Regions from separate parts of the Citrobacter freundii ATCC 8090 genome, predicted to be linked through region 3. Evidence: predicted binding sites of a transcription regulator. Region 3 holds the regulator's gene; each other region holds the start of a gene.
The links. The regulator Fur, encoded in region 3, represses iron uptake genes when iron is present. The targets are predictions, from matches to a motif close to ATAATAATGAGAACNACTATCAA.

Region 1 (10,424 bases), 1.2 Mb from region 3:
CGTCAGGGGCATTCGGCATAGCCAGCACAATCCCGGTACTGTTAGCATAGATGCATCCTTTCAGGCTAAAAGAGAACAATAACTGATGAATGACATCTGGTGGCAGACCCAGGGTTCGGGAAATTGCCATCTTGTGCTGCTGCACGGATGGGGACTGAATGCGCAAGTGTGGCATTGCATAAGCGAGGAACTGGGTTCGCATTTTACGCTGCATCTTGTCGACTTACCGGGATTTGGTCGTAGCCAGGGTTTCGGTGCAATGTCGCTGGAAGAGATGGCTGAGCGGGTATTGAAACAGGCACCGGAGAAAGCTATCTGGCTCGGCTGGAGTCTGGGCGGGCTGGTCGCGAGTCAGGTAGCCTTAACGCATCCTGAGCGTGTTCAGGCGCTGGTGACCGTCGCGTCTTCCCCTTGCTTTAGCGCGCGGGATGAGTGGCCGGGTATCAAGCCAGAGGTGCTGGCAGGCTTCCAGCAGCAGCTGAGCGAAGATTTCCAGCGTACAGTGGAGCGTTTTCTGGCATTGCAAACGATAGGTACGGAAACCGCGCGTCAGGATGCGCGAGCGTTGAAGAAAACGGTGCTTGCTTTACCCATGCCGGAAGTCGAGGTGCTTAATGGCGGGCTGGAGATCCTGAAAACAGTTGATCTGCGTGAACCGCTGTGCGCGGTGGAAATGCCTTTCCTGCGGTTGTACGGCTATCTTGATGGCCTGGTGCCGCGCAAAGTCGTCCCGATGTTGGATGCCCTGTGGCCGCAGAGTGAGTCGTTGGTGTTTGCTAAGGCGGCGCATGCGCCGTTTATCTCGCATCCGGCGGAGTTCTGCTCAGCGCTGGTGGCGTTAAAACACCAGCTATAGCCCCTGTTGATTTGCCCGGTAGCGTCGCGCTTGCCGGGCATGAAATTAATGGGGTTGTGCTGGCAGGTCTTCAGCGCTAAGCCCGGTAATTCTGAGTATTGTTAATCTGTCGATACCATCCGCTAGCATGGTCGTCGCGATGCGCAAAGCTTCCTCTCGTTTGCCCGTTTGTAACCCCTCTTGTAATCCTTTCCGATGGCCTTCCTGAAGGCCATTAAGATGCCCTTCCTGTCGTAATCTTTCGGCGATAGTCATCAACTTGTCCTTATGTTGGGGTAAACGTTCGGCGATTTCATGAATAAACTCGCCAAAATGCACGGTGTCTCCGGCTTGCATCAGGTAATTAAACAAGGCTTTCAACTGGCTGTCATTAGCGTGTCCTTTAACAAGCAGGATGGCCAGTTTTTCTACCAGCCCCATCAAATCGCGTTTACGGATATGTTTTTGGATGAGTTCCAACAGCGCCATCCGGCGATGCTGCATAATCTCGTCATCGGGCACAACGGTGATATCGATCAGTGGAAATGCGGTGCTATAAAGCTGTCTGGCGGACTCCGGGTCATCAAACTCGTCCAGCCAACAAAGTGAATAGGGGTATGGGCTTGCTGCACCATGATAAAAAAGTAGGGGGATTACCAGAGGCAGCTTCTTATGTCCCGCATCCAGATGACGCTGCATTACCGCAATGGCATAGCGTATTAGCCGAAATGCCATGTGAGCATCGGCGCTGCTTTGATGTTCAATAATGGTGTAAATGTAACCATCACCTTCGCGGGTAGCTGGCTGGAGGATAGATCTTTTTTGCTGAAATAATGAAATCTATGTGGAATCCATTACGCAAAAAAGCCGGATATCTGCATAAACGAATTATCCGGCCTGGACGTTTGCATCATTTGTAGGCCGGATAAGCGTAGCGCCATCCGGCAAAGAGCATCTGATTAGCGCAAAGCCCACCACTCGCGCAGGCAGGCTTTACCTTCCGGGCAACTTTTGCAGCTTCCGGAAAGACACCCGTCGGCATCTTCCTGAATCCGCACCGCTTTGCCCATCTTTTCTAACTGATTCAGCATGGCGTCAATCATGGGCTGCGGGGTATGCAGCGTGTGGCTTATTTGTGTCGCCTCCATGCGCCCCCGCAAAGCCAATAAATCACGAACCTGAATAAGTGATGCCATTGTCGATAACCTTAGTGGCAATCGCCAGTCGTGCTGGAACAGCAGGAACTCGCCGTTCTGTTGGTTGCCAGCAGTGCGAGGTCCACGCGGCTGCGAGCTCGACGCAGCAGGCCCAGTAACACGATGTTAAACAGGATGACCGCTAAAATGCACACCAGGCTGTAGGTCGGGTGCTCTTTGTAGCTGACCGTCTGATAAAACAGCGTCGACAGAGAGTAGGCGATATTCAGGCCCCACAGAATCGAGAAACTCATCCAGCCACGGCTGGATTCACGTGCGATAGCGCCCATCACTGAAATGCACGGCACATACAGCAGAACAAAGATCAGGTAGCTGTACGCGGCGGCGGCGCTGCCAAATTTCTCGCCCATCACGCCCATTGCGCCCGTCGCCATTTCGCCGTCGCCCTTGCTGGCTTCGATAGGGTTAGCCAGTACGCTCAGGCTGAAGGTGTCTTTCAGGCTTTGCCAGGTTTCATCCACTGCGCCGAGCAGCTCGTCACCAAGGTGGAAATCTGCCGGGTTGAACTCTTCTTCCTGAATGTTTTCCGCGGTATAGAGCGTGTTCAGCGTACCCACCACCACTTCTTTCGCCATCGCGCCGGTGAACAAACCTACGGTTGCCTGCCAGTTATCTTCGTGAACGCCAATCGGTTTAAACACTGGAGTAATAACACGGCTAACGGAGGCCAGAGCTGAGTCGTTGATGTTATCGACGATTTTCCCGCTCAGCGAGAAACTGTTAAACGCGCTGAGGAAAATGCTGACGATGATGATGACTTTACCTGCACGCAGAACGAAGCCTTTCAGGCGTTGCCAGGTCTGAATAATCAGACTCTTGATGTGCGGCACGTGGTATACCGGCAGCTCCATCACGAACGGCGTTGCTTCACCACGCATGATGGTGTGTTTGAGCATCAGGCCCGTCAACACAGCCATCACGATACCCAGTACGTACAGCGAGAAGACCGCCAGTGCGCCGTTCTGACCAAAGAACGCCGCGGCAAAGACGGCGAAAATCGCCAGACGTGCGCCGCAGGACATAAACGGCGCCATCATGATGGTCATCAGACGCTCACGCGGGGCGTCCAGCGTACGTGCGCCCATCACGGACGGTACGTTACAGCCAAAGCCGACGATCAGCGGGACGAACGATTTGCCCGGCAGTCCCAGCGCCTGCATCAGACGGTCCATCACAAACGCGGCGCGCGCCATGTAGCCGGAGTCTTCAAGGAAGGAGAGGAACAGGTACATCATGCCGATTTGCGGTACCAGCGGCAGCACGGTGTTAATCCCGCCGCCAAGGCCCTGGGCCAGGAAGATAGTGAGCCAGTCCGGGAAGTGCAGCGTGTAGCCAATCCACTGAATACCATGGATAAAGAGTGCTACGGAGCCAACGTCAAACAATGGTTGCAGCGCGCCGCCGATGTTAATGGCGAGCAGGAACATCAGGTACATCACGAACAGGAAAATCGGCAGCCCGAGGAAGCGGTTGAGAACGATTTTATCTACCGCGGTGGTGAAACGGCTCGGTTCTGCCGTCAGAGTATTGCTGACGGTATCGCAGATAGCGGCAATGCACTGATAGCGCGCATCGGCGATGTGCAGCGCCGGATCGTCCATAGTCTCGCTCAGGCGTGCGATGGAGGCATCGAGATTTTGCGCGGCATCACCCGCATATGCGCGGCTGTAGATATCGCCTTCCAGCATCTGCAGGCCCAGCCAGCGGCGCTGTTTGAGCGGCATATCTTTGGCCATCGCGTCGGCGAGGGAATCCGCTTCCTGCAGCAACGGCTGGGCATAATGGACCAGCTCGACAGTGTCGTTTTCTTTGTAGCGATCGATCGCCAGCTTCAGCGCTTCAATGCCGCGGGCGCGGGTGGAAACCAGCGGAACCACCGGGCAGCCAAGACGTGCTGAGAGGGCGTCGATATCAATACGGATTTGCTGTTTTTCAGCGATATCCAGCATATTCAACGCGACGATGCAGGGGATGCCCAACTCAAGCAGTTGCAACGTCAGATAGAGGTTGCGTTCAAGGTTTGAAGCATCGACCACGTTGATCAACAGATCCGCGTCGCCGCTTAAAATATAGTGGCAGGCAATCTGCTCATCGAGAGAGGTCTGGGATGAGATTGTCGTCAGAGAATAGGTGCCGGGTAAATCCACCAGCGTGACCTGATGGTCCGTTGTGGCGAAATGACCTTCTTTACGCTCCACGGTAACGCCAGCCCAGTTGCCTACACGCTGGCGCGCGCCGGTGAGTTGGTTGAATAAGGTTGTCTTGCCGGAATTAGGATTACCAATTAAACCAATGGTTAGTTTTTTCATTTTTATAGACTCACTGTATTAACAGGAAACCGCTTCCACTTCTAATAACGCCAAATCCTTTTTACGCAATACCAGACTTACGCGACGCGTTTCGATATGGATAGGATCGCCGAGCGGGGCGACGCGTACCACGTTGAAGGAGGAGCCGGGCAGCATGCCAAGTGACAACAGTTTCTGACGATAAGCCGGGCTGATTTCACGGGCAAAGCCGGTAATTTTCCACGCACTGTCAGGAGTGAATTGCATAGGGACCTACTTATATCTCGCTAACTGGATGATTACCTCATGGGGCGACAGGGCGGCATGAGACCAGATGATTAGCCAACGTAAGGAAAGAGTAAATAATCAACAAAACAATGATAATGAGAATGGTTTCTATCATCAATAGAATAAATGTGACGGAATGTACAATTGGATAATAATTTGAGCCAATTTTGATATTCCTCAATATTTATTCTGGTAGGGAAAGAATGGTTCGCGGAGGTAATTATTGAGAATCTTAATGTTTAATTAAGGTTTCATCTGTTAATAAAGTGATAAATATATTGTGGTGAAAAGCGGGGGATATATTAAATATGCCGGATAAGGTATTGATTCCGTCATCCGGCACACGGTTTAAACTTAGCGCTTTTTACCCATTGCCGCCGCCAGCGCATCCATCATCGCGCTGTTGCCCGCAGGCTGGGCGTCACGACCACGCGGTTTCGCCGCTTTTGGCGCTGGGCGATTGCCCTGAGTGCGATCGTTATTCCCGCCGCCGCGACGCGCATTGGTTTCACCCGGCTGCTCGTCCAGACGCATGGTCAGCGCGATACGCTTACGTTGCAGGTCCACTTCCAGCACTTTCACCTTCACAATGTCGCCCGCTTTCACCACGGTGTGTGGATCGTCGACGAACTTATTCGACAGCGAAGAGATATGCACCAGGCCATCCTGATGAACGCCGATATCAACAAACGCGCCGAAATTGGTGACGTTGGTGACCGCCCCTTCCAGGATCATTCCCGGCAGCAGATCGTTCATGGTTTCGACACCATCGGCAAACTGCGCGGTTTTAAATTCAGGACGCGGATCGCGACCCGGCTTTTCCAGCTCTTTGATGATGTCGGTGACGGTCGGCACCCCGAAGCGTTCGTCAGTAAAATCGGCGGCTTTCAGATTGCGCAGTTCGTTGCTGTTGCCCATCAGGTCACGCAGCGATTGCTCGGTAGCGGCCAGAATGCGTTCCACAATCGGATAGGCTTCCGGGTGAACGGTGGAGGCATCCAGTGGGTTATCGCCATGGTTGATGCGCAGGAAGCCTGCGCACTGTTCAAAGGCTTTTGGCCCCAGACGGCTGACTTTCAGCAGTTGCTGACGGTTCTGGAACTGACCGTTCTCATCGCGCCAGGCGACGATGTTTTGCGCCATCATGCGTGTCAGGCCGGCCACGCGGGTCAACAGCGGAACGGAAGCGGTATTTAGATCGACGCCGACGGCGTTCACACAGTCTTCCACCACCGCGTCCAGCTTACGCGCCAGTTGTGTCTGGCTAACGTCGTGTTGATACTGGCCCACACCGATCGATTTCGGATCGATTTTCACCAGCTCAGCCAGCGGATCCTGCAGACGACGGGCGATAGACACTGCGCCACGCAATGAAACGTCGAGATCCGGGAACTCTTGCGCCGCCAGCTCGGAAGCCGAGTAAACCGATGCCCCGGCTTCGCTGACGATCACTTTCTGCGCGGTGACTTTCGGGAACTGTTTCTGCACGTCGAGGAAGAAGCGCTCGGTTTCGCGCGACGCTGTACCGTTACCAATCGCCACCAGCTCAACGTTGTATTTTTCACACAGCGCCGCAACGGCAACGGCGGCTTTGGCGGCCTGACCGGTGTGTGGATAAATGGTGTCGGTCGCGACCAGCTTACCGGTACCGTCAACAACCGCCACCTTCACGCCGGTACGCAGGCCGGGATCGAGGCCCATGGTGGCGCGCAGGCCGGCCGGAGCCGCCATCAGCAGGTCATGCAGGTTACGGGCAAAGACGTTGATTGCTTCATCTTCCGCGCGTTCGCGCACGGTGCCCATCAGTTCGGTTTCGAGGTGCATCAGCACCTTAATTCGCCATGTCCAGCTTACAACGCCTTTACGCCAGCTGTCTGCCGGTGCGTTGTTCAGTCGCAGGCCAAGGTGATCCTGAATGATTTGCTCGCCGTGGCTCTCTTTCGGTGGCTCATCGAACTGCGGATCGGCATTCAGCGAAAGCTGAAGCACGCCCTCGTTACGGCCACGGAACATGGCCAGCGCACGGTGGGATGGCACGGTAGAGATCGGTTCGTGGTGATCGAAGTAGTCGCGGAATTTCGCGCCTTCCTCTTCTTTACCGCTTACCACGGTGGAAACCAAATGCGCGTTCTTCCACAGATAGTCACGCACTTTCGCCAGCAGCGCGGCATCTTCAGCGAAGCGTTCCATCAGGATGTAACGTGCGCCGTCGAGGGCCGCTTTGGTATCCGCCACGCCGTTGTCGGCGTTGAGATATTTAGCGGCTTCTGTTTCCGGGTCGTGAGACGGCTCGTTCCACAGCAGGTCTGCCAGCGGCTCAAGGCCTGCTTCAATGGCGATCTGCCCACGGGTACGGCGCTTAGGTTTGTACGGCAGATAGAGATCTTCGAGTTCGGTCTTACTTAACGTGCCGTTGATCGCTTTCGCCAGGTCGTCGGTCAGTTTGCCTTGCTCGCCGATAGATTTCAGGATTGCCTGACGGCGGTCTTCCAGTTCACGCAGATATCCCAGACGGGTTTCCAGATTACGCAGTTGCGTATCGTCCAGACCGCCGGTGATTTCCTTACGATATCGTGCGATAAACGGCACGGTGTTCCCTTCGTCAAGCAGGCGAACGGCAGCTTCTACCTGTTCAGCACGAGCCTGAATTTCACCTGCGATAATGCGGCAGAAAGAATCATTCATCATGGATAGCTTCGTCTATAGGATAAAAAATCAGGGGATAGTTATACGGATTGACTGACAAAAATGCCAGCCATCTGCCGGGGCTTCGGATTGTTCCGGTCTCACTTAACGTATTCAATCTCGTTCACGTACCAGCTGGCTTCGCCACCAGGAGTGTTTACTACTGCGAGATCGCCGACTTCTTTTTTCAGCAGCGCTCGCGCCATTGGTGAGTCGATAGAGATGTAATCTTTACGACCGAAGATCTCATCGTAGCCAACAATACGGAATTTGCGGATGTCGCCATCGTCATTTTCAATCTCAACCCATGCGCCAAAGAAGACTTTGCCCTCCTGCTGCGGGGAGTAATCGACGATTTTCAGATTCTCCATGCACTTGGTCAAATATCGGACGCGGCGGTCGATCTCACGCAGGCGCTTTTTATTATACTGGTAGTCGGCATTTTCGCTGCGGTCACCCAGACTTGCGGCCCAGGTAACTTTTTTGGTGACTTCCGGGCGCTCTTCACGCCAGAGATAATTCAGCTCTTGTTTGAGTTTTTCATACCCTTCACGGGTTATCAGGGGCGTTTTCATCTTATTGTTTTACCTTCGACTCTGTGATGATGCGCACAATTAGTATTACGTGAGCATATCAACAGAATAAATAATGTATTGCGAGAAACATTGTATACTTAAGCTGCTGTTTAATATGCTTTGTAACAATTTAGCCTGGAATTCATACCAGAATTCGCTGGTGACTCACGTTAGCTTTCTTAAGAATATACACTTAATTGTTGCGAACCTTTGGGAGTAATAACAATGCAAGAGAACTATAAGATTCTGGTGGTCGATGACGACATGCGCTTACGTGCGCTTCTGGAGCGTTATCTGACCGAGCAGGGCTTCCAGGTTCGAAGCGTCGCAAACGCTGAGCAGATGGATCGTCTGCTGACCCGTGAGTCTTTCCACCTGATGGTGCTGGATTTAATGTTGCCGGGAGAAGATGGCCTGTCTATTTGCCGTCGCCTGCGCAGCCAAAGCAACCCGATGCCGATCATTATGGTCACGGCGAAGGGCGAAGAAGTGGACCGTATTGTAGGACTGGAAATCGGCGCTGACGATTACATTCCGAAACCGTTTAACCCGCGTGAGCTACTGGCACGTATTCGCGCAGTCCTGCGCCGTCAGGCGAATGAACTGCCGGGCGCGCCTTCTCAGGAAGAAGCGGTCATTGCGTTTGGTAAGTTCAAACTGAACCTCGGTACGCGTGAAATGTTCCGTGAAGATGAGCCTATGCCGCTCACCAGCGGTGAGTTTGCGGTGCTGAAAGCACTGGTCAGCCATCCGCGTGAGCCGCTGTCCCGCGACAAGTTGATGAACCTCGCCCGTGGTCGTGAATATTCTGCGATGGAACGTTCTATCGACGTCCAGATTTCCCGTCTGCGTCGCATGGTGGAAGAAGATCCGGCGCATCCACGCTACATTCAGACCGTATGGGGTCTGGGCTACGTCTTCGTTCCGGACGGTTCTAAAGCATGAGGCGAATGCGCTTCTCGCCACGAAGTTCGTTTGCCCGCACGTTATTGCTCATCGTCACCTTGCTGTTTGCCAGCCTGGTGACGACTTACCTGGTAGTGCTGAACTTCGCGATTCTGCCGAGCCTCCAGCAGTTTAATAAGGTCCTGGCCTACGAAGTTCGTATGCTGATGACCGATAAACTACAGCTGGAGGACGGTACGCAACTGGTGGTGCCGCCCGCATTCCGTCGGGAAATTTATCGTGAGCTGGGTATTTCCCTCTATTCCAACGAGGCCGCTGAAGAAGCCGGACTGCGTTGGGCGCAGCACTATGAATTCTTAAGCCATCAGATGGCGCAGCAGTTGGGTGGCCCAACGGAAGTCCGCGTTGAGGTAAACAAAAGCTCGCCGGTTGTGTGGCTGAAAACCTGGCTGTCGCCCAACATCTGGGTACGTGTTCCGCTTACGGAAATTCATCAAGGCGATTTCTCTCCGCTGTTCCGCTATACGCTGGCGATTATGCTGCTGGCTATCGGTGGCGCGTGGCTGTTTATCCGTATCCAGAACCGACCGTTGGTGGATCTTGAACATGCGGCGCTGCAGGTGGGGAAAGGTATCATTCCACCGCCGTTGCGGGAGTATGGCGCTTCAGAGGTGCGCTCCGTAACCCGAGCCTTTAACCATATGGCCGCAGGTGTGAAGCAGTTGGCCGATGACCGTACGCTGTTAATGGCGGGCGTGAGCCACGATTTACGTACTCCGCTGACGCGTATTCGTCTGGCAACGGAAATGATGGGCGAAGAGGACGGTTATCTTGCGGAGTCCATCAATAAGGACATCGAAGAGTGTAACGCCATCATCGAGCAGTTCATCGATTACCTGCGTACCGGTCAGGAGATGCCGATGGAGATGGCGGATCTGAACTCGGTGCTGGGTGAAGTGGTTGCGGCAGAAAGCGGCTATGAACGTGAAATCGAAACTGCGCTGCAGCCTGGCGCCATTCAGGTGAAGATGCACCCGCTGTCGATCAAGCGTGCGGTTGCCAATATGGTGGTTAACGCCGCCCGCTACGGCAACGGCTGGATTAAGGTCAGTAGCGGTACGGAGACGCATCGCGCCTGGTTCCAGGTAGAAGATGATGGTCCGGGCATCAAGCCGGAGCAGCGTAAGCACCTGTTCCAGCCATTTGTCCGCGGCGACAGCGCGCGCAGTACCAGCGGCACGGGGCTGGGTCTGGCGATTGTGCAACGTATTATCGATAACCATAACGGCATGCTGGAGATTGGTACCAGTGAACGTGGTGGGTTGTCGATTCGTGCATGGCTTCCGGTTCCTTTCACTCGCGCGCAGGGTATCACGAAAGACGTATAAGAAAGGGAGGCGAAATGCCTCCCTTTGTTTACGGGATACAGAGTAAAACCTCTGGCTTAAATTGCTTTTAATTGATTAATTATAAATGGATTTTTTTGAATTAATAAAAGCAGTTTTCTTGGTGCACCAGTCGGCTGGCGTCGTTTCGTTTCCCAGCTTTTAACCAGGTCATAACTCACGCCAACAGCTATGGCAAAATCCTGTTGGCGTAACCCTGTTGCTTCGCGGATGGCTTTAACATC
Region 2 (10,424 bases), 1.1 Mb from region 3:
TTTCAGTGATCGGTTTGTCCGGGAATACACGGATCCAGATCTTACCTTGACGCTTAACTGCACGGGTCATAGCACGACGTGCTGCTTCGATCTGACGGGCAGTCAGACGACCACGGCCAACAGCTTTCAGACCGAAGCTGCCGAAGCTAACATCCGCGCCAGCAGCCAGACCGCGGTTACGGCCTTTGTGCATTTTACGGAATTTTGTACGCTTTGGTTGTAACATCAGCGACGCTCCTTATTTACGGCCTTTACGCTGCTGCTTTTTAGGTTGAGCAGCCGGTTTTTCCGGTTGTTCAACAGCAGCCATACCACCCAGGATCTCGCCTTTGAAGATCCACACTTTAACGCCGATTACACCGTAAGTGGTGTGCGCTTCAGAGGTGTTGTAGTCGATGTCAGCACGCAGAGTGTGCAGAGGTACGCGACCTTCGCGGTACCATTCGGTACGTGCGATTTCCGCGCCGCCCAGACGGCCGCTAACTTCAACTTTGATACCTTTAGCGCCCAGACGCATTGCGTTCTGTACAGCACGCTTCATAGCACGACGGAACATAACACGACGTTCCAGCTGAGAAGTGATGCTGTCAGCAACCAATTTTGCGTCCAGTTCAGGCTTACGCACTTCGGCGATATTGATCTGAGCAGGAACGCCAGCAATATCCGCTACGACTTTGCGCAGTTTTTCTACGTCTTCGCCTTTCTTACCGATAACGATACCCGGGCGAGCGGTGTGAATGGTCACACGGATGCTCTTAGCCGGACGCTCGATAACGATACGAGATACAGACGCTTTAGCCAGTTCCTTAGTCAGGTACTGACGTACTTTAAAATCGCTGTCCAGGTTGTCAGCGAATTCTTTGGTGTTCGCAAACCAGGTTGAGTTCCATGGTTTTACAATACCCAGGCGAATACCATTAGGATGTACTTTCTGACCCATTGCTAGTCTCCAGAGTCTCAGCGATCGGACACAACCACAGTAATGTGGCTGGTGCGCTTCAGGATGCGATCTGCACGACCTTTTGCACGCGGCATAATGCGCTTCATGCTCGGGCCTTCGTCTACGAAAATTTTCGTAACTTTCAGATCGTCAATGTCAGCGCCATCGTTGTGTTCAGCGTTAGCAATGGCAGATTCCAGGACTTTCTTAACCAGTACAGCCGCTTTCTTATTGGTGTAGGTCAGAATATCCAGAGCCTGCGACACTTTCTTACCGCGAATCAGGTCTGCAACAAGGCGAACCTTCTGAGCAGAAGAACGAGCATGGCGATGTTGAGCTAAAGTTTCCATCTCTTCCTCCTACCTTATTTCTTCTTCGCTTTTTTATCAGCAGCGTGGCCGCGATAAGTACGAGTCGGTGCGAATTCACCCAGTTTGTGACCGACCATTTCGTCGGAAACAAATACCGGAACGTGCTGACGACCATTATGGACAGCGATGGTCAAACCGATCATGTTAGGAAAGATCGTTGAACGACGGGACCAAGTGCGCAGGGGCTTCTTGTCTCCGCTTTCCACCGCTTTCTCTACCTTCTTCAGCAAGTGCAGGTCAATAAAAGGACCTTTCTTGAGAGAACGTGGCATGGCTTATCCTCTAAAATTATTTGCTACGGCGACGTACGATGAATTTATCAGTACGCTTGTTGCTGCGGGTCTTCTTACCTTTGGTCTGAACGCCCCACGGAGTTACCGGGTGCTTACCAAAGTTACGACCTTCACCACCACCATGTGGGTGGTCGACTGGGTTCATCGCAGTACCGCGAACGGTAGGACGAACACCACGCCAGCGTGCAGCACCTGCTTTACCCAGAACGCGCAGCATATGCTCAGCATTGCCAACTTCGCCCAGAGTTGCACGGCAGTCTGCTTCGACTTTACGCATTTCACCAGAACGCAGACGCAGGGTGACATAAGCACCATCACGAGCAACGATCTGAACGTAAGTACCAGCGGAACGTGCCAGCTGACCGCCTTTACCTGGTTTCATTTCTACGTTATGAACGGTAGAACCAACCGGGATATTGCGCATCGGCAGGGTGTTACCTGCTTTGATTGCAGCATCAACGCCAGACTGAATCTGGTCGCCAGCTTTCAGGCCTTTAGGGGCCAGGATGTAACGGCGTTCACCGTCTTTGTACAGAACCAGCGCGATGTTCGCGGAGCGGTTCGGATCGTATTCAAGACGTTCAACAACTGCCGGGATACCGTCTTTGTTGCGTTTGAAGTCAACAATACGATAAGCCTGCTTGTGACCACCACCGATGTGACGAGTGGTGATACGGCCATTGTTGTTACGACCACCGGATTTGCTGTTTTTTTCAACCAGCGGAGCAAAAGGTTTGCCCTTGTGCAGCTCTGGGTTGACCACTTTAACAACGTGGCGACGACCCGGAGATGTCGGTTTACATTTAACAACTGCCATTGTATTACTCCTCCGACTTACTCAGCGCCGCCGACGAAGTCCAGATTCTGGCCTTCCTTCAGGGTGACGTAAGCTTTTTTCCAGTCGCTACGACGACCGATACGCTGTCCGTGACGTTTAACTTTCCCTTTAACTACCAGGGTGTTAACGACTTCGACTTCGACTTCAAACAGTTTCTGCACAGCAGCTTTGATTTCTGCTTTGGTCGCGTCTTTAGCAACTTTGAGAACGATGGTGTTAGTTTTTTCCATCGCAGTAGACGCTTTTTCAGAAACGTGCGGTGCGCGCAGCACTTTCAGCAGACGTTCTTCACGAATCATGCCAGCATCTCCTCAACTTGCTTAACAGCATCAGCAGTCATTACGACTTTGTCGAAGGCGATCAGGCTAACCGGGTCGATACCAGTTGCATCGCGTACGTCAACCTTGTGCAGGTTGCGCGCAGCCAGGAACAGGTTTTCGTCCAGCTCACCGGTGATGATCAGCACATCTTCCAGAGCCATGTCTTTCAATTTCTGTGCCAGCAGCTTAGTTTTAGGCGCTTCTACAGAGAATGATTCGACAACGATCAGACGATCCTGACGTACCAGTTCGGACAGAATGCTTTTCAGCGCGCCGCGGTACATCTTTTTGTTAACTTTTTGACTGTGGTCCTGTGGACGAGCAGCGAAGGTCACGCCACCTGAACGCCAGATCGGGCTCTTGATAGAACCTGAACGCGCACGGCCGGTACCTTTCTGGCGCCACGGCTTTTTGCCTGAACCAGTTACTTCAGCACGAGTCTTCTGAGCACGAGTACCCTGACGAGCACCAGCTGCATAAGCAACAACAACCTGGTGAACCAGCGCTTCGTTGAAATCACGACCGAAGGTAGTTTCGGAAACAGTCAGCGCGCTCTGCGCGTCTTTCAATACTAATTCCATTGCTATCCCCTTACGCCTTCACAGCTGGTTTAACGATCAGGTCGCAACCGGTCGCACCCGGAACACCACCTTTAACCAGCAGCAGGTTGCGCTCAGCGTCAACACGTACTACGTCCAGGCTCTGAACGGTTACACGTTCGTTGCCCAGCTGACCTGCCATTTTCTTGCCTTTGAACACTTTGCCCGGAGTCTGGTTCTGACCGATAGAACCCGGAACGCGGTGAGACAAGGAGTTACCGTGAGTAGCGTCCTGGGTACGGAAGTTCCAGCGCTTAACGGTACCAGCGAAACCTTTACCTTTAGAGGTACCGGTTACGTCAACTTTTTTAACGTCAGCAAACAGTTCAACGCTAATGTTCTGACCAACGGTGTATTCTTCACCATCTGCCAGACGGAACTCCCACAGGCCGCGGCCAGCTTCTACGCCAGCTTTAGCAAAGTGGCCAGCTTCCGGCTTAGTTACGCGGTTAGCTTTTTTAGCACCGGTGGTAACCTGAACAGCGCGATAGCCATCGTTAGCCAGATCTTTAACCTGAGTAACGCGGTTTGCTTCAACTTCGATAACGGTTACTGGGATAGATACGCCATCTTCAGTGAAGATGCGGGTCATACCCACTTTTTTACCGACTAAACCAATCATTGTATCAACCTCTCAATCGCTCGATGACCTGATTAACCCAGGCTGATCTGCACGTCTACACCGGCAGCCAGGTCCAGACGCATCAGAGCATCAACGGTTTTTTCAGTTGGCTCAACGATGTCAACCAGACGCTTGTGAGTACGGATCTCGTACTGATCACGCGCGTCTTTGTTGACGTGCGGGGAGATCAGAACGGTGAAACGCTCTTTGCGGGTCGGCAGCGGGATCGGACCACGAACCTGCGCACCAGTGCGCTTGGCAGTCTCGACGATTTCCGCGGTTGATTGATCGATCAGACGATGATCAAACGCTTTCAAACGGATACGGATTCTTTGGTTCTGCATGAGACCAGAGCTCCAATTATTTTATAGACGAAATAGTTACTCCTCAAACCCATTACGATTGATGGGAGAGTGTAACCGTTCTTACAGAGTTCCCCGATTGGGAACATTGTCTGGTATTGCTTTCGCAGTACCGGTGGCTCATATCGAACCGCTGTCAATATTAGACAAGCCCGCGCATTATACGTAAATCTCAGTCTTAAGCAAGTGCCGCGTAGAAATTAATCACTCGTTCATAAATGCGGGCCTCCTTCCACTCTGATTGTATGTCCTGTGATGCAACGCGTTTTCCGTGGAAGAGAGCATCCATAACTCACATCCCGGACTTGTGGGGCCGGCGTACTTACCCGAAGGTAAACTCTTTACCAAATGAGATTTGCCCATGTACATCGACCTCCCCTTTCTGCTGATTTATGTTTCGCTATCAGGGTTGCTCTTAGTCCATGACCTGCGTACCGGGTTGCTGCCCGACAAATTTACCTGCCCTCTTTTGTGGGGCGGTCTTATTTATCATCAGTGCTGCAGACCTGCACAGTTATCCGACGCGCTTTGGGGTGCCGTAGCGGGCTATTGGGTATTTGCTTTGTTCTACTGGGGGTATCGTTTGATATGCCGACAGGAAGGATTAGGCTTTGGTGATGTCAAATTTCTTGCCGCACTGGGCGCATGGCATCGCTGGGAATCATTACCACTGTTGGTTTTACTTGCCGCGGGCATGGCATGTTGTCTCACCGGGATTTCTTGCGTCCGTTACGGGAGACAGATGCTAAAAAACCCGCTGCCTTTTGGGCCATATCTGGCGGCTGCGGGTTTCGTTATTGGCTGGATAAATCTGATACAGGGCGGTTAGTCACTGACTTTAATTTGCGATTGCAGATAATTTTGCAAGCCAAGTTTTGCAATCAGGTCCAGCTCAGTTTCGAGCCAGTCAATATGCCCTTCTTCTTCAGTCAGGATCTCGATCATCATGTCCCGGCTGACATAATCATGAACGCTATCGGCATAGGCAATGGCTTCACGCAGATCTTTCGCCCCATCCAACTCGAGTCGAAGATCGGATTGCAGCATCTCTTCAACGTCTTCGCCAATACCCAACTTGCCAAGATCCTGCAAGTTCGGGAGCCCTTCTAAGAATAAAATACGCTCGATATATTTATCAGCGTGTTTCATCTCATCGATAGATTCATGGTACTCAACATCATTGAGGCGAGTCAGTCCCCAGTTTTTAAACATACGAGCATGGAGAAAATACTGGTTGATCGCGACAAGCTCATTTCCCAATAGTTTATTGAGATAATTTATGATTTTAACATCACCTTTCATTTTATAGTCCCTCCGCTTCCACTCTTAGAGCGTAGATGGGGCTACAGGGATGTCAAAAAAAAGAGTGTGACTTAGGCGATCTCTTTAAATTCTGGCATTTGCGTTAATTCATCCTGCATGACTTCGCGGGCAGCACGAATGCACTTACCGCATTGATTTCCTACAGGAATAAATTTACGTAATTGCTGAAAGGATTGAGGGTGAAACTGGCGAACAGCCTGACGTATTTTTTTATCACTTATCGCATTACACAAACAAACGTACATGATCGCTCCCGTTCAATTTCTGCGCAAAGTGTAAATGAGAATAGTTATGATTACAATAGCACAACGCTATTTACGCGGCGGGAGAATGAATAAAAAATGCGAATAAATATGACAGCTACTAAATAGCAGGCAGCAAAAAGGGCGCCGAAGCGCCCTTTTTAAGCTCAAAGCTAATTAATCAATAATTAGCTCATTACTTTAGCAACAACGCCCGCACCAACAGTACGGCCGCCTTCACGGATTGCGAAACGCAGACCGTCGTCCATCGCGATTGGGTGGATCAGGGTAACAACCATTTTGATGTTGTCGCCCGGCATTACCATCTCTACGCCTTCCGGCAGTTCGATGGTACCAGTCACGTCAGTAGTACGGAAGTAGAACTGCGGACGGTAGCCTTTGAAGAACGGAGTATGACGGCCGCCTTCGTCTTTGGACAGAATGTACACTTCAGATTCGAACTTGGTGTGCGGCTTGATAGAGCCCGGCTTAGCCAGTACCTGACCACGTTCGATTTCTTCACGTTTGATACCACGCAGCAGAACACCAACGTTCTCACCAGCACGGCCTTCGTCCAGCAGTTTGCGGAACATTTCAACGCCAGTACAGGTAGACTTAGCAGTCTCTTTGATACCAACGATTTCAACTTCTTCACCAACTTTGATGATACCGCGCTCTACACGACCGGTAACAACGGTACCACGACCGGAGATGGAGAATACGTCTTCGATAGGCAGCAGGAACGGCTTGTCAATCGCACGCTCTGGTTCTGGGATGTAAGAATCCAGGAAGCCAGCCAGTTCGATGATTTTCGCTTCCCACTCTGCTTCGCCTTCCAGCGCTTTCAGAGCAGAACCACGAACGATCGGAGTGTCGTCGCCCGGGAAATCGTACTGAGACAGAAGTTCACGAACTTCCATTTCTACCAGTTCCAGCAGCTCTTCGTCATCAACCATGTCGCATTTGTTCAGGAACACGATGATGTACGGAACGCCTACCTGACGACCCAGCAGGATGTGCTCACGAGTCTGCGGCATCGGGCCGTCAGTCGCAGCAACAACCAGGATCGCGCCGTCCATCTGCGCAGCACCGGTGATCATGTTTTTAACATAGTCGGCGTGGCCCGGGCAGTCTACGTGTGCGTAGTGGCGAGTCGGGGTGTCATATTCAACGTGAGAAGTGTTGATGGTGATACCACGTGCTTTTTCTTCCGGCGCGTTATCGATCTGGTCGAATGCACGAGCAGCACCGCCGTAGGTTTTAGCCAGTACGGTAGTGATTGCAGCGGTCAGGGTAGTTTTACCGTGGTCAACGTGGCCGATGGTGCCGACGTTAACGTGCGGTTTTGTACGTTCAAATTTTTCTTTAGACACGGCTATATTCCTTACTATAGTGCTCTCCCCTATGGAGAGAGCACGGGACTTAGGTTTTAATCCTGTGGATTATTTACCACGGGCTTCAATAACGGCCTGAGCAACGTTGTTCGGCGCATCGTCGTACTTCAGGAACTCCATGGAGTAAGAAGCACGGCCTTTGGTCAGAGAACGCAGCTGAGTTGCATATCCGAACATTTCAGACAGCGGAACTTCAGCATGGATAACAACGCCAGTGACGTTGGATTCCTGACCACGAAGCATACCACGACGGCGGCTCAAGTCACCGATTACGTCACCGGTGTTCTCTTCCGGAGTCTCTACTTCAACCTTCATGATAGGCTCAAGCAGAACTGGTTTCGCTTTCTTAAAGCCATCTTTGAAGGCGATAGAAGCGGCCAGTTTAAACGCCAGCTCAGAGGAGTCAACGTCATGGTAAGAACCGAAGTGCAGACGCACGCCCAGATCAACAACCGGGTAACCAGCCAGCGGGCCAGATTTCAGCTGTTCCTGGATGCCTTTATCAACGGCCGGGATGTATTCGCCAGGAATTACACCACCTTTGATGTCGTTGATGAACTCGTAGCCTTTCGGGTTTGAACCCGGCTCCAGCGGGTACATGTCGATAACAACATGACCGTACTGACCGCGACCACCAGACTGCTTAGCGTGTTTACCTTCGATATCGGTAACTTTCGCGCGAATCGCTTCACGGTAAGCAACCTGAGGTTTACCGACGTTCGCTTCAACGTTGAATTCACGCTTCATACGGTCAACGATGATGTCGAGGTGCAGCTCACCCATACCAGCGATAATGGTCTGGTTAGATTCTTCGTCAGTCCATACGCGGAATGACGGGTCTTCTTTAGCCAGACGGCCCAGAGCCAGACCCATTTTTTCCTGGTCAGCTTTGGTTTTCGGTTCTACCGCGATGGAAATTACCGGCTCAGGGAATTCCATACGTTCCAGAATGATCGGGTGATCCGGGTCACACAGAGTGTCACCAGTGGTCACGTCTTTCAGACCGATAGCAGCAGCGATATCGCCCGCGCGAACTTCTTTGATCTCTTCACGTTTGTTAGCGTGCATCTGTACGATACGGCCGAAACGTTCACGTGCAGTTTTCACGGAGTTCAGGATGGTGTCACCGGAGTTAACCACACCAGAGTACACGCGGAAGAAGGTCAGGTTACCCACGAACGGGTCGGTAGCGATTTTGAATGCCAGAGCAGCAAACGGCTCGTCATCGCTAGCATGACGCTCAGCAGGAGTATCTTTACCGTCGTCCAGAATACCGTTGATCGCAGGTACGTCTACTGGGGATGGCAGGTAATCAATTACCGCATCCAGCATCGCCTGAACACCTTTGTTCTTGAACGCAGAACCACAGGTTACCAGGATGATTTCGTTGTTCAGAACGCGCTGACGCAGAGCTTTTTTGATCTCTTCTTCAGTCAGTTCTTCACCACCCAGATATTTCTCCATCAGCTCTTCTGAAGCTTCTGCAGCGGACTCGATCAGGTTCTGGTGCCATTCTTCAGCCAGTTCCTGCATGTCAGCCGGGATATCTTCATAAGTGAAGGTTACGCCTGCATCTTCTTCGTTCCAGTTGATGGCTTTCATTTTCACCAGGTCAACAACACCGGTGAACGCTTCTTCAGCGCCAATTGCCAGCTGCAGCGGAACAGGGTTCGCGCCCAGACGGGTTTTGATCTGACCAACAACTTTCAGGAAGTTCGCACCCATACGGTCCATTTTGTTAACGAACGCAATGCGCGGAACTTTATATTTGTTTGCCTGACGCCATACGGTTTCAGACTGAGGCTGAACACCACCAACTGCGCAGTAAACCATTACTGCACCATCAAGCACACGCATGGAACGTTCTACTTCGATAGTGAAGTCAACGTGCCCCGGGGTGTCGATGATGTTTACGCGATGCGGTTCATACTGCTTAGCCATACCAGACCAGAATGCAGTAGTCGCTGCGGAGGTGATAGTAATACCACGTTCCTGCTCCTGCTCCATCCAGTCCATGGTGGCTGCGCCGTCATGAACTTCACCGATTTTATGGTTTACACCGGTGTAGAACAGAATACGTTCGGTAGTAGTGGTTTTACCGGCGTCGATGTGCGCACTGATACCGATGTTACGGTAGCGCGCGATGGGTGTTGTACGAGCCATTTGATTCCTCGTTTATCTTTTAGGCGTTCAATTTAAGTAGCCCAAAGCGGGCTGCTTACTAGAAGCGCCCGCCTGGTGACTAAAACTCCGAAGGGATTACCAACGGTAGTGTGCGAACGCCTTGTTGGCTTCTGCCATACGGTGAACGTCTTCACGTTTCTTAACTGCAGTACCTTTGTTTTCTGCAGCATCAGAAAGTTCGTTCGCCAGGCGCAGAGCCATGGATTTATCACCGCGTTTACGAGCAGCTTCAACGATCCAACGCATTGCCAGAGCATTACGACGGACCGGACGGACTTCAACTGGTACCTGATAAGTAGAACCACCAACGCGGCGAGACTTAACTTCGACAGTCGGGCGCACGTTTTCGAGAGCTACTTCGAAAGCTTCCAGTTCGTTTTTACCAGAACGCTGAGCCAGGGTCTCCAGCGCGCTGTATACGATAGTTTCGGCAGTAGATTTTTTACCATCTACCATCAGGATATTTACAAATTTAGCCAGCAGTTCTGATCCGAACTTCGGATCCGGCAGAATTTTACGCTGACCAATGACGCGACGACGTGGCATGGAAATACTCCGTTGTTAATTCAGGATTGTCCAAAACTCTAAGAGTTTAGTTTGACATTAATATAAAACGTTTGGCCTTACTTAACGGAGAACCATTAAGCCTTAGGACGTTTCACGCCATACTTGGAGCGTGATTGCTTACGGTCTTTAACGCCGGAGCAGTCAAGCGCACCACGAACGGTGTGGTAACGAACACCCGGGAGGTCTTTTACACGACCGCCACGGATCAGGATCACGGAGTGCTCCTGCAGGTTGTGACCTTCACCACCGATGTAGGAAGTCACTTCAAAACCGTTAGTCAGACGAACACGGCAAACTTTACGCAGTGCGGAGTTCGGTTTTTTAGGAGTGGTAGTATATACACGAGTACATACGCCACGTTTCTGCGGG
Region 3 (10,424 bases):
TGGCTGGCAATATAGCTATAGAGTTCATCATCAACTTCAATCGTTTTCATCTTAATCCAGTGCAGTGTTTAGCTGAATACAAGTTGTCGGGGTAAACACACGTAGTGTAAAGGCAAATCCCAACAGCGGATAGCGTCAAGCCTGGTGGCCAGCAAAACTCAGAGTAACCGTAGTTGTTGCAGCCATGTGGCAGAATGGTCAACATGATACCCTAACCCGTGAGTGTGAAAAAAAGAACTTTGCCATGAAATTGAATATCCGAGCGCAATCTGCGCAAAACCTGCACAATAATTCTCCCATCGTCCTGGTGCACGGCTTGTTTGGCAGCCTGGATAACCTGGGGATCCTGGCACGCGATCTAGTAGCCGACCACGACATCATCCAGGTCGATATGCGAAACCATGGCCTCTCCCCTCGTTCACCTGAGATGAATTATCCGGCCATGGCGCAAGATCTGCTGGATACGCTGGACGATCGGCAGATCGAAAAAGCGATCTTTATTGGCCACTCGATGGGCGGAAAAGCCGTCATGGCGCTGACTGCTCTGGCTCCGGAACGTGTCGAACGGCTGGTCGCCATCGACATTGCTCCCGTTGACTACCATGTTCGCCGCCACGATGAGATTTTTGCGGCAATCAATGCCGTAACCGATGCACAAGCGTCCTCACGCCAGCAGGCGGCAAGCGTCATGCGCCAGCACCTGCAGGAGGAAGGTGTTATCCAGTTTCTGCTGAAATCCTTTGTTGACGGCGAGTGGCGCTTTAACGTTCCCGTATTGTGGGATCAATATCCGCATATCGTCGGTTGGGAAACCATTCCTGCGTGGGAGCACCCGGCGCTGTTTATCCCAGGCGGCAACTCACCGTATGTTACCGAAGCGTATCGCGAACAACTGCTGGCGCAATTCCCACAAGCTCGTGCGCACGTTATAGCAGGCGCCGGGCATTGGGTGCATGCCGAAAAACCGGAGGCGGTGCTGCGCGCCATCCGTCGTTATCTGAGCGAGCAGGCTAACTGATTAAAAACTCAGCGTCTGCGCGCGATTACGCGCGCGGGCGTTGGCGTGTCTCCCCTGCTGATGTATTATGGCGCGCTATCCATCCGGGCAGACGCCTGGCTGATTGTTTCCCCGAAGTCACCAAGATCATGGCCAAAGAACAAACGGACCGTACGACATTAGATCTGTTCGCGCAGGAGCGTCGCCCGGGACGACCCAAAACTAATCCGCTCTCGCGTGATGAACAGTTACGTATTAATAAACGTAATCAGCTTAAGCGTGACAAAGTTCGCGGGCTTAAGCGTGTCGAACTGAAACTGAACGCTGATGCCGTTGACGCTCTGAACGAGCTGGCTGAGGCACGCAACATGAGTCGCAGTGAACTCATCGAAGAGATGCTGATGAACCAACTCAGCGCATTGCGCGGTCAGGCATAGTCTGAATTTCTGCTCTAAATCATAAATCGTGTAGCACAGAGTGCAGTCCTGCGTGTTTGCTGTTTCCGCATGCCTGACTGTTCTGCTATGATTGCCCTTATCCGTGGGCAATGCGCCACCACCATTTCAATAAGTTTCAAGAGGTTATTTTACTCATGGCAATCACTGGCATCTTTTTCGGCAGCGACACCGGTAATACCGAAAACATCGCAAAAATGATTCAAAAACAGCTTGGTAAAGACGTTGCCGATGTTCATGACATTGCAAAAAGCAGCAAAGAAGACCTCGAAGGGTATGACATTCTGCTGCTCGGCATCCCAACCTGGTACTACGGTGAAGCGCAGTGCGACTGGGACGACTTCTTCCCTACCCTCGAAGACATTGATTTTAACGGCAAACTGGTTGCATTGTTCGGCTGTGGCGACCAGGAAGATTACGCAGAATATTTCTGCGATGCGTTAGGGACCATTCGCGACATCATCGAACCGCGCGGCGCAACCATCGTTGGTCACTGGCCAACGGCGGGTTATCACTTTGAAGCGTCCAAAGGTCTGGCTGACGACGACCATTTTGTCGGTCTGGCTATCGATGAAGATCGCCAACCTGAACTGACCGCAGAACGCGTAGAAAAATGGGTTAAGCAGATCTCTGAAGAGCTGCACCTCGACGAAATCATTAATGCCTGATTTCGTGTGGCGCAGATTTCCATCTGCGCCGCATCAATAGATAAAACCAATCAAAATAATTGCTACAAATTTGTAACTTTTTCGTCTGACCCTGTACAATGGCTGGATGCCAATCGGGTGTTGCACAGTGTGTTTGTCGGCGATACCACGTTTTGATTAACAATATATGCCAGAGACTTGCAGTTTTCATTTAGCCATGGCAGTTCTATAATGAATCGCATTATCTCAAGTGCAATTTCTGTCACTTCTGTTAATGAAGTGAATCGTTTAGCTACAGGACAGATTCCGCATGACTGACAACAATACCGCATTAAAGAAGGCTGGCCTGAAAGTAACGCTTCCTCGTTTAAAAATTCTGGAAGTTCTTCAGGAACCGGATAACCATCACGTCAGTGCGGAAGACTTATACAAACGCCTGATCGATATGGGTGAAGAAATTGGTCTGGCGACCGTGTATCGCGTGCTGAACCAGTTTGATGATGCCGGTATCGTGACCCGCCATAATTTTGAAGGTGGTAAATCCGTCTTCGAATTGACTCAACAGCATCATCACGATCACCTCATCTGCCTTGACTGCGGCAAAGTGGTCGAGTTCAGCGATGATTCCATCGAAGCCCGCCAACGTGAGATTGCGGCTAAACATGGCATTCGCTTAACTAACCATAGCCTCTATCTTTACGGTCACTGTGCCGAAGGCGATTGCCGCGAAGATGAGCACGCCCACGACGGCAAATAATGTAATGCTTTCTGAAAAGCCAACCATCCGGTTGGCTTTTTTTATGGGCGTTACCTGCCCTTTTCCCCTTCCCTCCGCTCCTGTGTTGCTTTAATGTAAAAATCAATTGCCCCTTCCGGAGAGTCGAAATGGAACTTCGCCAGCTACGCTATTTTGTGCGCATTGTAGAAACCGGCAGCATGGGTAGCGCGGCGCTCGATCTCAATATCGGGGTTTCGGCACTCAGCCAGCAAATGTCGCGTCTGGAAAACGAACTCGCTATTCGCCTGCTGCAGCGCACTTCGCGAGGCGTGACACCCACCAGCGCCGGACTGGCTTTTTACTCCCAGGCGCAGCTGGCGCTCCGTCACGCAGACGATGCAATCCTCGCCGCGCGTGAATCCCGGCTTTCCGGGCACGTCAGCGTCGGCATGGCTCCCAGTACCGCTTCAGTTCTCGGTATGCCTTTTATTCACGCCATGCGGGAAAGCTATAGCGATGTTCGCCTGCATGTGGTGGAAAGTCTCTCTGGTAATCTGGAACGGATGATTAATACCCGCCAGATTGATCTGGCTGTGGTGTTTCAAAAAGAAAAGATCCTGCGCTGGAGTGCCAGACCGATTCTCGAAGAACGGCTGTTTTTGATTGGGACCCATGCCCTACTGGCTGATATTACCGATGACAATATTGCCCCAGCCCAGTTGGCGAGTATTCCATTGATAATGCCCAGCCCAGGCCACGGTCTGCGCGGCAGGCTGGAAGCAATTTGTCAGGAACACTCGCTGAACATTGAGATCGCTACAGAAATTGATGGTCTGGCGCTGCTGATGCGCGCCGTGCGCAGTGGCATTGGCGCCACTCTTCAACCCGGAGCGGCGATTTCCCATCTCGATAAAGAGACGCTAAGAGTGATCGGCGTCCATAATCCGATACTTAGCCGCCCCAACTTTCTGGTGAGCCTCTCTGACGATGAGCTCACCCCGGCGGGCCTCGCAGCCCGCGTGGTGCTGACGAAAGTGATGCATCAACTGGTGGAAGCAGGACGCTGGCCAGGCGCCATCCTTTACAATAACTAAAGCCCTCTTTAGCACTACGTCATAGCGCCCGCACAAGCCGTTCGCATACATTTTAATTACAAATTTAACAATTAGTTAAATGGTAATGGAGTATACGATGGTTGATGTTCTGGTGATTGGCGGTGGCAATGCTGCCTTATGCGCTGCCCTTACCGCCCGGGAGCAAGGCGCTTCCGTTTTACTACTCGAAGCGGCTCCCCGGGAATGGCGTGGGGGAAATTCCCAACACACGCGTAACCTGCGCTGTATGCATGATGCACCGCAGGATGTGCTGGTGGAAAGCTATCCGGAAGAGGAGTATTGGCAAGATCTGCAGCGCGTCACGGAAGGAAATACCAACGAAGCCCTGGCACGTCTGGTGATCCGCACCTCTTCACAATGCCGCGACTGGATGCGCCAGCACGGCGTCAATTTTCAACCTCCTCTCTCTGGCGCTTTACACGTGGCGCGAACCAACGCCTTTTTTATGGGCGGTGGCAAGGCCCTGGTGAATGCCTATTATCGCAGCGCAGAAAAACTGGGAGTGCAGATCCGCTATAACACCCCTGTTCAGGCGCTTGAACTGCGTAATGGCGAGTTCGTGGCGGCGCTGGCAGGTGAAGAGCGCATTACAGCGAAATCCTGCGTGCTTGCCGCTGGCGGGTTTGAGTCAAACCGCGAATGGCTGCGAGAAGCGTGGGGAGAGAACGAGCGCGGCGAATGGCCTGCAGATAACTTTCTGATTCGCGGCACGCGCTTTAACCAGGGCGTACTGCTCAAATTTATGATCGATGCCGGAGCCGACATCATCGGCGAACCCTCCCAGTCACACTGCGTAGCCATTGACGCCAGAGCGCCATTATATGACGGCGGGATTTGTACCCGCGTGGACTGTGTTTCGCTCGGCATAGTCGTCAACCGTGACGCTGAGCGTTTTTATGATGAAGGCGAAGATTTCTGGCCCAAACGCTACGCCATTTGGGGACGACTGGTCGCCCAACAGCCCGGGCAGATTGGCTACTCCATTATCGACAGTAAAGCCATCGGCCACTTCATGCCTCCGGTCTTTCCTGGCGCACAGGCCAATACGCTGGCGGAACTGGCTCATCAGTTGGGGCTGAATGGCGAACACTTTACCCACACCGTGACGGAGTACAACAACGCCTGCCAGCCCGGCCAGTTCAACCATACCATTCTGGATAACTGCACGACAAAAGCGTTAACCCCCGCGAAGACACACTGGGCGCGACCACTGGACCAGCCGCCTTACTACGGCTATGCCCTGCGGCCAGGGATCACCTTCACCTATCTCGGGTTAAAAGTAAATGAACGCGCTGCCGTACACTTTGCCGGGCAGCCAAGCCGCAACCTGTTCGTCGCCGGAGAGATGATGGCGGGCAACGTGCTGGGCAAGGGCTACACCGCAGGCGTGGGCATGTCAATCGGTACCACTTTTGGCCGTATTGCCGGAAAAGAAGCCGCGCTGGCCGCACGTAAGGAGACTCGTCATGAGGCAGCTTGAGAAACTGATTATCGACGCGCAAATTATCACCGAACCGGAAGCGGAAGTTGAACGCGTGATGCAGGTCTGCAACGCCTGTCGCTATTGTGAAGGATTTTGCGCCGTGTTCCCGGCAATGACGCAGCGCCTGGAATTCGGTAAAGCGGATATCAATTATCTGGCAAACTTGTGCCATAACTGCGGTGCCTGCCTGCACGCCTGTCAGTATGCCCCGCCTCATGAGTTTGCCATCAACGTGCCGAAGGCGATGGCAGAAGTCCGGCTTGAAACCTATCAGCACTACGCGCAACCCGCGGCCTTTGGCGCGCTTTATCGTCGCGCAGGCGTCACCGTGACGCTGGCGCTGGTTTTCGGTCTGATCCTGTTTTTACTGCTCGCCATGGGGTTAAAAGGCTCGTTACTCCATCCTCCGTTGGCCGGAGATTTCTACCAAATTTTCCCGCATAACCTGCTGGCCTGGATGTTTGGTTCGGTATTTATTCTGGCGATAGGTCTGCTGATGGCGGGCGTTATCCGCTTCTGGCGCGAGATTTCTCCCGGTATGCCACGTTCCGTCGAAATTGCTGAAGCTTCACACGATGCGCTGACACTAAAGTATCTCGATGGTGGGCACGGTAAAGGTTGTAATGAAGCAGATGATGCCTTCACTCTGATGCGCCGCCGTTTTCATCACTTCACTTTCTACGGTTTTCTGCTCTGCTTTGCCGCCACCGTGGTGGCGACGGGCTATCACTATTTCGCAGGTATAGAAGCACCCTATCCGTTCTTCAGCGTTCCGGTCATGCTGGGCACGTTGGGAGGCATTGGCCTGGTTGTCGGCCCGGCTGGCTTGCTATGGCTCAATCTCAAGCGTTCACCGCTACATGGCGACGCACGGCAAAAACCGATGGATCGCGGTTTTATTTTGCTGCTGCTGCTGACCAGTCTGACCGGTTTAGCCCTGCTGGCAGGAAGAGACTCGTCCTGGATGGCTATTTTGCTCGCCATTCACCTCGGCGTGGTCATGGCGCTCTTTCTGACCATTCCTTACGGAAAATTTGCCCATGGATTTTACCGCTGCGCAGCCTTACTCAAGTGGGCGATTGAGAAACGGCGCGGCAAACAGGCGGGGGTCACAGACAACTAACCCGCACACTCTTACCTCTATAAATATTATGATAAGACAGTGGAGCAAACCCAATGACACAACAACCATCGCGCGCCGGAACTTTCGGCGCAATACTGCGGGTAACCAGCGGTAATTTTCTCGAACAGTTCGACTTTTTTCTGTTCGGGTTTTACGCCACCTATATTGCAAAGACCTTCTTTCCCGCGGAGAGTGAATTTGCCGGGCTAATGTTAACTTTCGCTGTTTTTGGTTCGGGTTTCTTAATGCGACCCGTTGGCGCCATTGTGCTGGGTGCTTATATCGACAGAATTGGTCGTCGTAAAGGCCTGATGGTGACGCTGGCGATTATGGGCTGCGGTACCCTGCTGATTGCCCTTGTACCTGGCTATCACAGTATTGGCCTGCTGGCTCCCGTGCTGGTATTACTTGGACGATTATTACAGGGATTTTCTGCAGGCGTAGAGTTAGGCGGTGTCTCGGTTTATCTTTCGGAAATCGCCACGCCTGGCAATAAAGGCTTCTACACCAGTTGGCAGTCGGCCAGTCAACAGGTCGCCATTGTGGTGGCGGCGCTGATTGGTTACTGTCTGAACGCTACCCTGGGACACGATCAGATCTCGGAATGGGGCTGGCGCATTCCCTTCTTTATTGGTTGCATGATTATTCCTTTGATCTTCGTGCTCCGCCGCTCGCTGCAGGAAACAGACGCATTTTTACAACGCACGCACCGCCCCGACACTCGGGAAATTTTCACCACTATCGTCAAAAACTGGCGTCTTATCGCTGCAGGTACGCTGCTGGTGGCGATGACCACAACGACATTTTACTTCATCACCGTCTACACCCCGACCTACGGCAGGGCTGTACTCCACCTGAGCGCTCGCGACAGCCTGGTGGTCACCATGCTGGTCGGTATTTCTAACTTTATCTGGCTGCCCATTGGCGGGGCAATTTCTGACCGAATTGGTCGTCGTCCGGTGTTAATGGGGATTACCATACTCGCTCTGATCACCACCTGGCCGGTAATGCACTGGCTCACCGCCGCGCCAGATTTCACTCGCATGACATTGGTCCTGCTTTGGTTCTCATTCTTTTTTGGTATGTATAACGGGGCAATGGTAGCCGCACTCACCGAGGTGATGCCGGTCTATGTGCGTACGGTGGGCTTTTCACTGGCATTCAGTCTTGCCACAGCGATTTTTGGCGGCCTAACGCCGGTCATATCCACGGCACTGGTTCAGCTAACCGGGGATAAAAGCTCACCGGGATGGTGGCTGATGTGCGCGGCACTTTGCGGACTCGCCGCCACGGCAATGCTGTTTGTCCGGCTAAGTCGGGGTTATCAACCAGTGGAAAATAAGCTCTGAAATGCAAACGGGCGGAAAATTCTCCGCCCGTTGTCTTTTTCATTTTTTGAATTACTGTGCGGCATTCTTGCTGCGAATTTCCTGCCAGACTTTATCGCAATCAGCATTAACGGCCTGATCGTTACCCGTGCGCGTGGCCTGGATACACTGCTGATAATCCAGCACGCGTACGCTTTCTTCATTGGCAAACTGCTGGTGCTGTTTTTCTTTCTTCAGTACATTCAACACGCTTTGGCAGGCTTCTATTTTTTCCGGCGATCCTTGAGCAGTATTAATACACGCGCTGTAGGCTTCTTTCAGACGGCTGTCTTCTTTCGGTGCAGGGGATTGCGTACAAGCCACCAGCCCTGATGCCATAACGGCGATGAGTATCAGTTTTTTCATAGCACGTTCCTCAACGAGGCGGCAGGAGCACGGCCTGCCGCTATTGGCATTAGAAGATAGTGAACGGAGCAATAACGATGAATTTCACGTCACGCTCATCCTGGAAGATGTTGCCGTAACCACCACCCCAGCTCGGAATATCTGAATGGTTGTCGTACTGGGTGAAGTGCAGTTTAAACATAGTGCCCTTCGCACGACCATCCTGCAGGGTGTAGACCGCATCCAGGCTGTAAGAAGATTCTTCGATAGTGCGGTTTTTGTCGTAGTACGCATCCGGGTTGAGCTGCCAGGTAGCGGGTTTGGCATCCCATGCGTAAACGTAGGACGCGCCCACTGCCCAGCCCGGCAGGTTCCAGTTCTTCAGGTCATACATTGCGCCGAAGAAGACTGCCTTTTCGCCGTTGGCGTTGAAGTCAGAACGGTTATCCCACCACACGTCCAGGCGACCGTTTGATGAGGCGTAGGTCGGGGTCATACGCTGCAGGAAGTAGCCTTGCTGCCCATCTGCTTTAACCCATGTGCCTTCCAGACGCAGGTCAACCACTTCCGCTACTTTATAACCGAAGGTCAGCGCCTGCAGCCAGGCCGTGCCGTCATAAATATCGTTCACGGTGCGATCGTCAACTTTGTCACGTGCGCCGTAGAATTGATAGCTGGTAGTAAACGGGTTACCGCCTAAATCGAATTTGTAGCTGGCTTTGGCGAAGTACTGATCGACGTAGCCTTCAGACTGACCAAATGCCGCTTCCAGCAACAGGTTATTTTTGAAGTCATATTTCGCGCCGATTGAATGCAGGTAATCAACGCTGGTCTTTTTATCAGCCTGATAGAATTTATCGACTTCGGTGTGCCACGGCGCTTTATATTCGTTAGCCCACATATAGGAGAAGCTTAGTGCGCCAGCATCACCATAGTCGAAGTTGGCACCGGCTTCAGCCCCCTGATAGGTACCTGGCATAAAGCTCCAGTGCGGTGCCAGCAAAGTCTGCCCGGTTGGTTGAATGTAACCGGCACGCGCCCAGGTTGGGCCGTATTTAAATTTAGCTGCTGCTTTATAAAGGCTAATCCCGCTCTTATCGCCGGAGTAATCCTCGTCATAGCCTTTATTTTTGGAAGAGAATGCGATTTCGTTTGGATGGCCGCTTTCGCTACTTTCGTTCATTTCAATAGCGGTAAATGCTGCGATATCAATACCAAACATATCGGCCGCATAACCGGACTGGAAGTCGAGGTTAGCGTTCCAGGTGGAGTGAGAAAGGTTGGTTTTGTATTTGTCATGATCGGTCACATCTTTACGGTCACGCTCACGCTGCCAGTAATAGATGCCGCCGGTTAAGGTTGAGTCATCAATAAATCCTTCGGCGTGTACCTGCGGAGCGACAACAAAACCCGACATTGCTGTGATACCGGCGATAGCCAGCGCCAGCGTACTACGTTTGCCACTAAACGTACGCATATGTTAATCCTCTTTGACATAAAAATGCTGCCGATATAAGCGGACAGCGAAAAAACAAAAATTAAAAAAGTAGCGCCAAGAAAACCTCAGTGACTACAATGAATAGACTATTTTTCGCGACGCGAATTATCAATCTCTTTCTGTAACGAGTATGTAATAGTATGAGCAACCGCACATATTTCATTGCTTTCTGTTACATTTTCATTGGGAGATAAAAAAGCGTTGATAAAATGAAAAAATCGCTTGTTTTCCATAGAGATGAAATCGGTTTCAGCCCATTTCACATTGAGGTAAGTTATTTAAACGTAAAAACATTCAGCCGATTTATTATTACAGACATGTAATTAATTCGCTGCGCAAACGGAGCCTGTCAAACGGTTTTTTTGCGAAAAAAAACGCCGCATGAAGCGGCGTTTAGAGAGGATGTGTTGCGACTTATTCGCCCGCTTTAGCCCACGTATCACGCAGACCAACGGTACGGTTAAACACCAGCTTGTCAGCCGTTGCATAACGGCTGTCCAGGCAGAAGTAACCTTCACGCTCAAACTGGAACGCTTTACCTGCAACCGCAGCCTGCAGCGACGGCTCACCGTAACCCTGCTTAATGACCAGCGATTCTGGGTTAATAACGGACAGGAAGTCTTCCGCCGCACCTGGGTTTGGCACGCTAAACAGACGGTCGTACAGACGGATTTCA

Region 1: the regulator Fur is predicted to act here: its motif matches at 4,718-4,740, upstream of feoA (ferrous iron transporter A).
Region 2: the regulator Fur is predicted to act here: its motif matches at 5,948-5,970, upstream of bfd (bacterioferritin-associated ferredoxin).

What each region holds. Positions count from the first base shown of each region.
Region 1 is NZ_CP049015.1:320,124-330,547, forward strand. It holds gene gntX (DNA utilization protein GntX) at 1-48, opposite strand, end outside; gene bioH (pimeloyl-ACP methyl ester esterase BioH) at 86-856, shown strand; partial or broken gene G4551_RS01495 (Rpn family recombination-promoting nuclease/putative transposase) at 902-1,633, opposite strand; gene feoC ([Fe-S]-dependent transcriptional repressor FeoC) at 1,795-2,031, opposite strand; gene feoB (Fe(2+) transporter permease subunit FeoB) at 2,043-4,361, opposite strand; gene feoA (ferrous iron transporter A) at 4,380-4,607, opposite strand; gene G4551_RS01515 (Tex family protein) at 4,983-7,316, opposite strand; gene greB (transcription elongation factor GreB) at 7,415-7,888, opposite strand; gene ompR (osmolarity response regulator transcription factor OmpR) at 8,114-8,833, shown strand; gene envZ (two-component system sensor histidine kinase EnvZ) at 8,830-10,182, shown strand; gene nadS (NadS family protein) at 10,239-10,424, opposite strand, start outside.
Region 2 is NZ_CP049015.1:389,653-400,076, reverse strand. It holds gene rplP (50S ribosomal protein L16) at 1-226, opposite strand, end outside; gene rpsC (30S ribosomal protein S3) at 239-940, opposite strand; gene rplV (50S ribosomal protein L22) at 958-1,290, opposite strand; gene rpsS (30S ribosomal protein S19) at 1,305-1,583, opposite strand; gene rplB (50S ribosomal protein L2) at 1,600-2,421, opposite strand; gene rplW (50S ribosomal protein L23) at 2,439-2,741, opposite strand; gene rplD (50S ribosomal protein L4) at 2,738-3,343, opposite strand; gene rplC (50S ribosomal protein L3) at 3,354-3,983, opposite strand; gene rpsJ (30S ribosomal protein S10) at 4,016-4,327, opposite strand; gene G4551_RS01870 (prepilin peptidase) at 4,707-5,174, shown strand; gene bfr (bacterioferritin) at 5,171-5,647, opposite strand; gene bfd (bacterioferritin-associated ferredoxin) at 5,719-5,913, opposite strand; gene tuf (elongation factor Tu) at 6,099-7,283, opposite strand; gene fusA (elongation factor G) at 7,353-9,467, opposite strand; gene rpsG (30S ribosomal protein S7) at 9,564-10,034, opposite strand; gene rpsL (30S ribosomal protein S12) at 10,130-10,424, opposite strand, start outside.
Region 3 is NZ_CP049015.1:1,530,639-1,541,062, reverse strand. It holds gene seqA (replication initiation negative regulator SeqA) at 1-50, opposite strand, end outside; gene ybfF (esterase) at 245-1,018, shown strand; gene ybfE (LexA regulated protein) at 1,147-1,434, shown strand; gene fldA (flavodoxin FldA) at 1,590-2,120, shown strand; gene G4551_RS07340 (ryhB-regulated fur leader peptide) at 2,331-2,417, shown strand; gene fur (ferric iron uptake transcriptional regulator) at 2,410-2,856, shown strand; gene tcuR (tricarballylate utilization LysR family transcriptional regulator TcuR) at 2,985-3,911, shown strand; gene tcuA (FAD-dependent tricarballylate dehydrogenase TcuA) at 4,009-5,412, shown strand; gene tcuB (tricarballylate utilization 4Fe-4S protein TcuB) at 5,399-6,538, shown strand; gene tcuC (MFS transporter) at 6,592-7,887, shown strand; gene G4551_RS07310 (ChiQ/YbfN family lipoprotein) at 7,939-8,271, opposite strand; gene chiP (chitoporin ChiP) at 8,321-9,727, opposite strand; gene glnS (glutamine--tRNA ligase) at 10,163-10,424, opposite strand, start outside.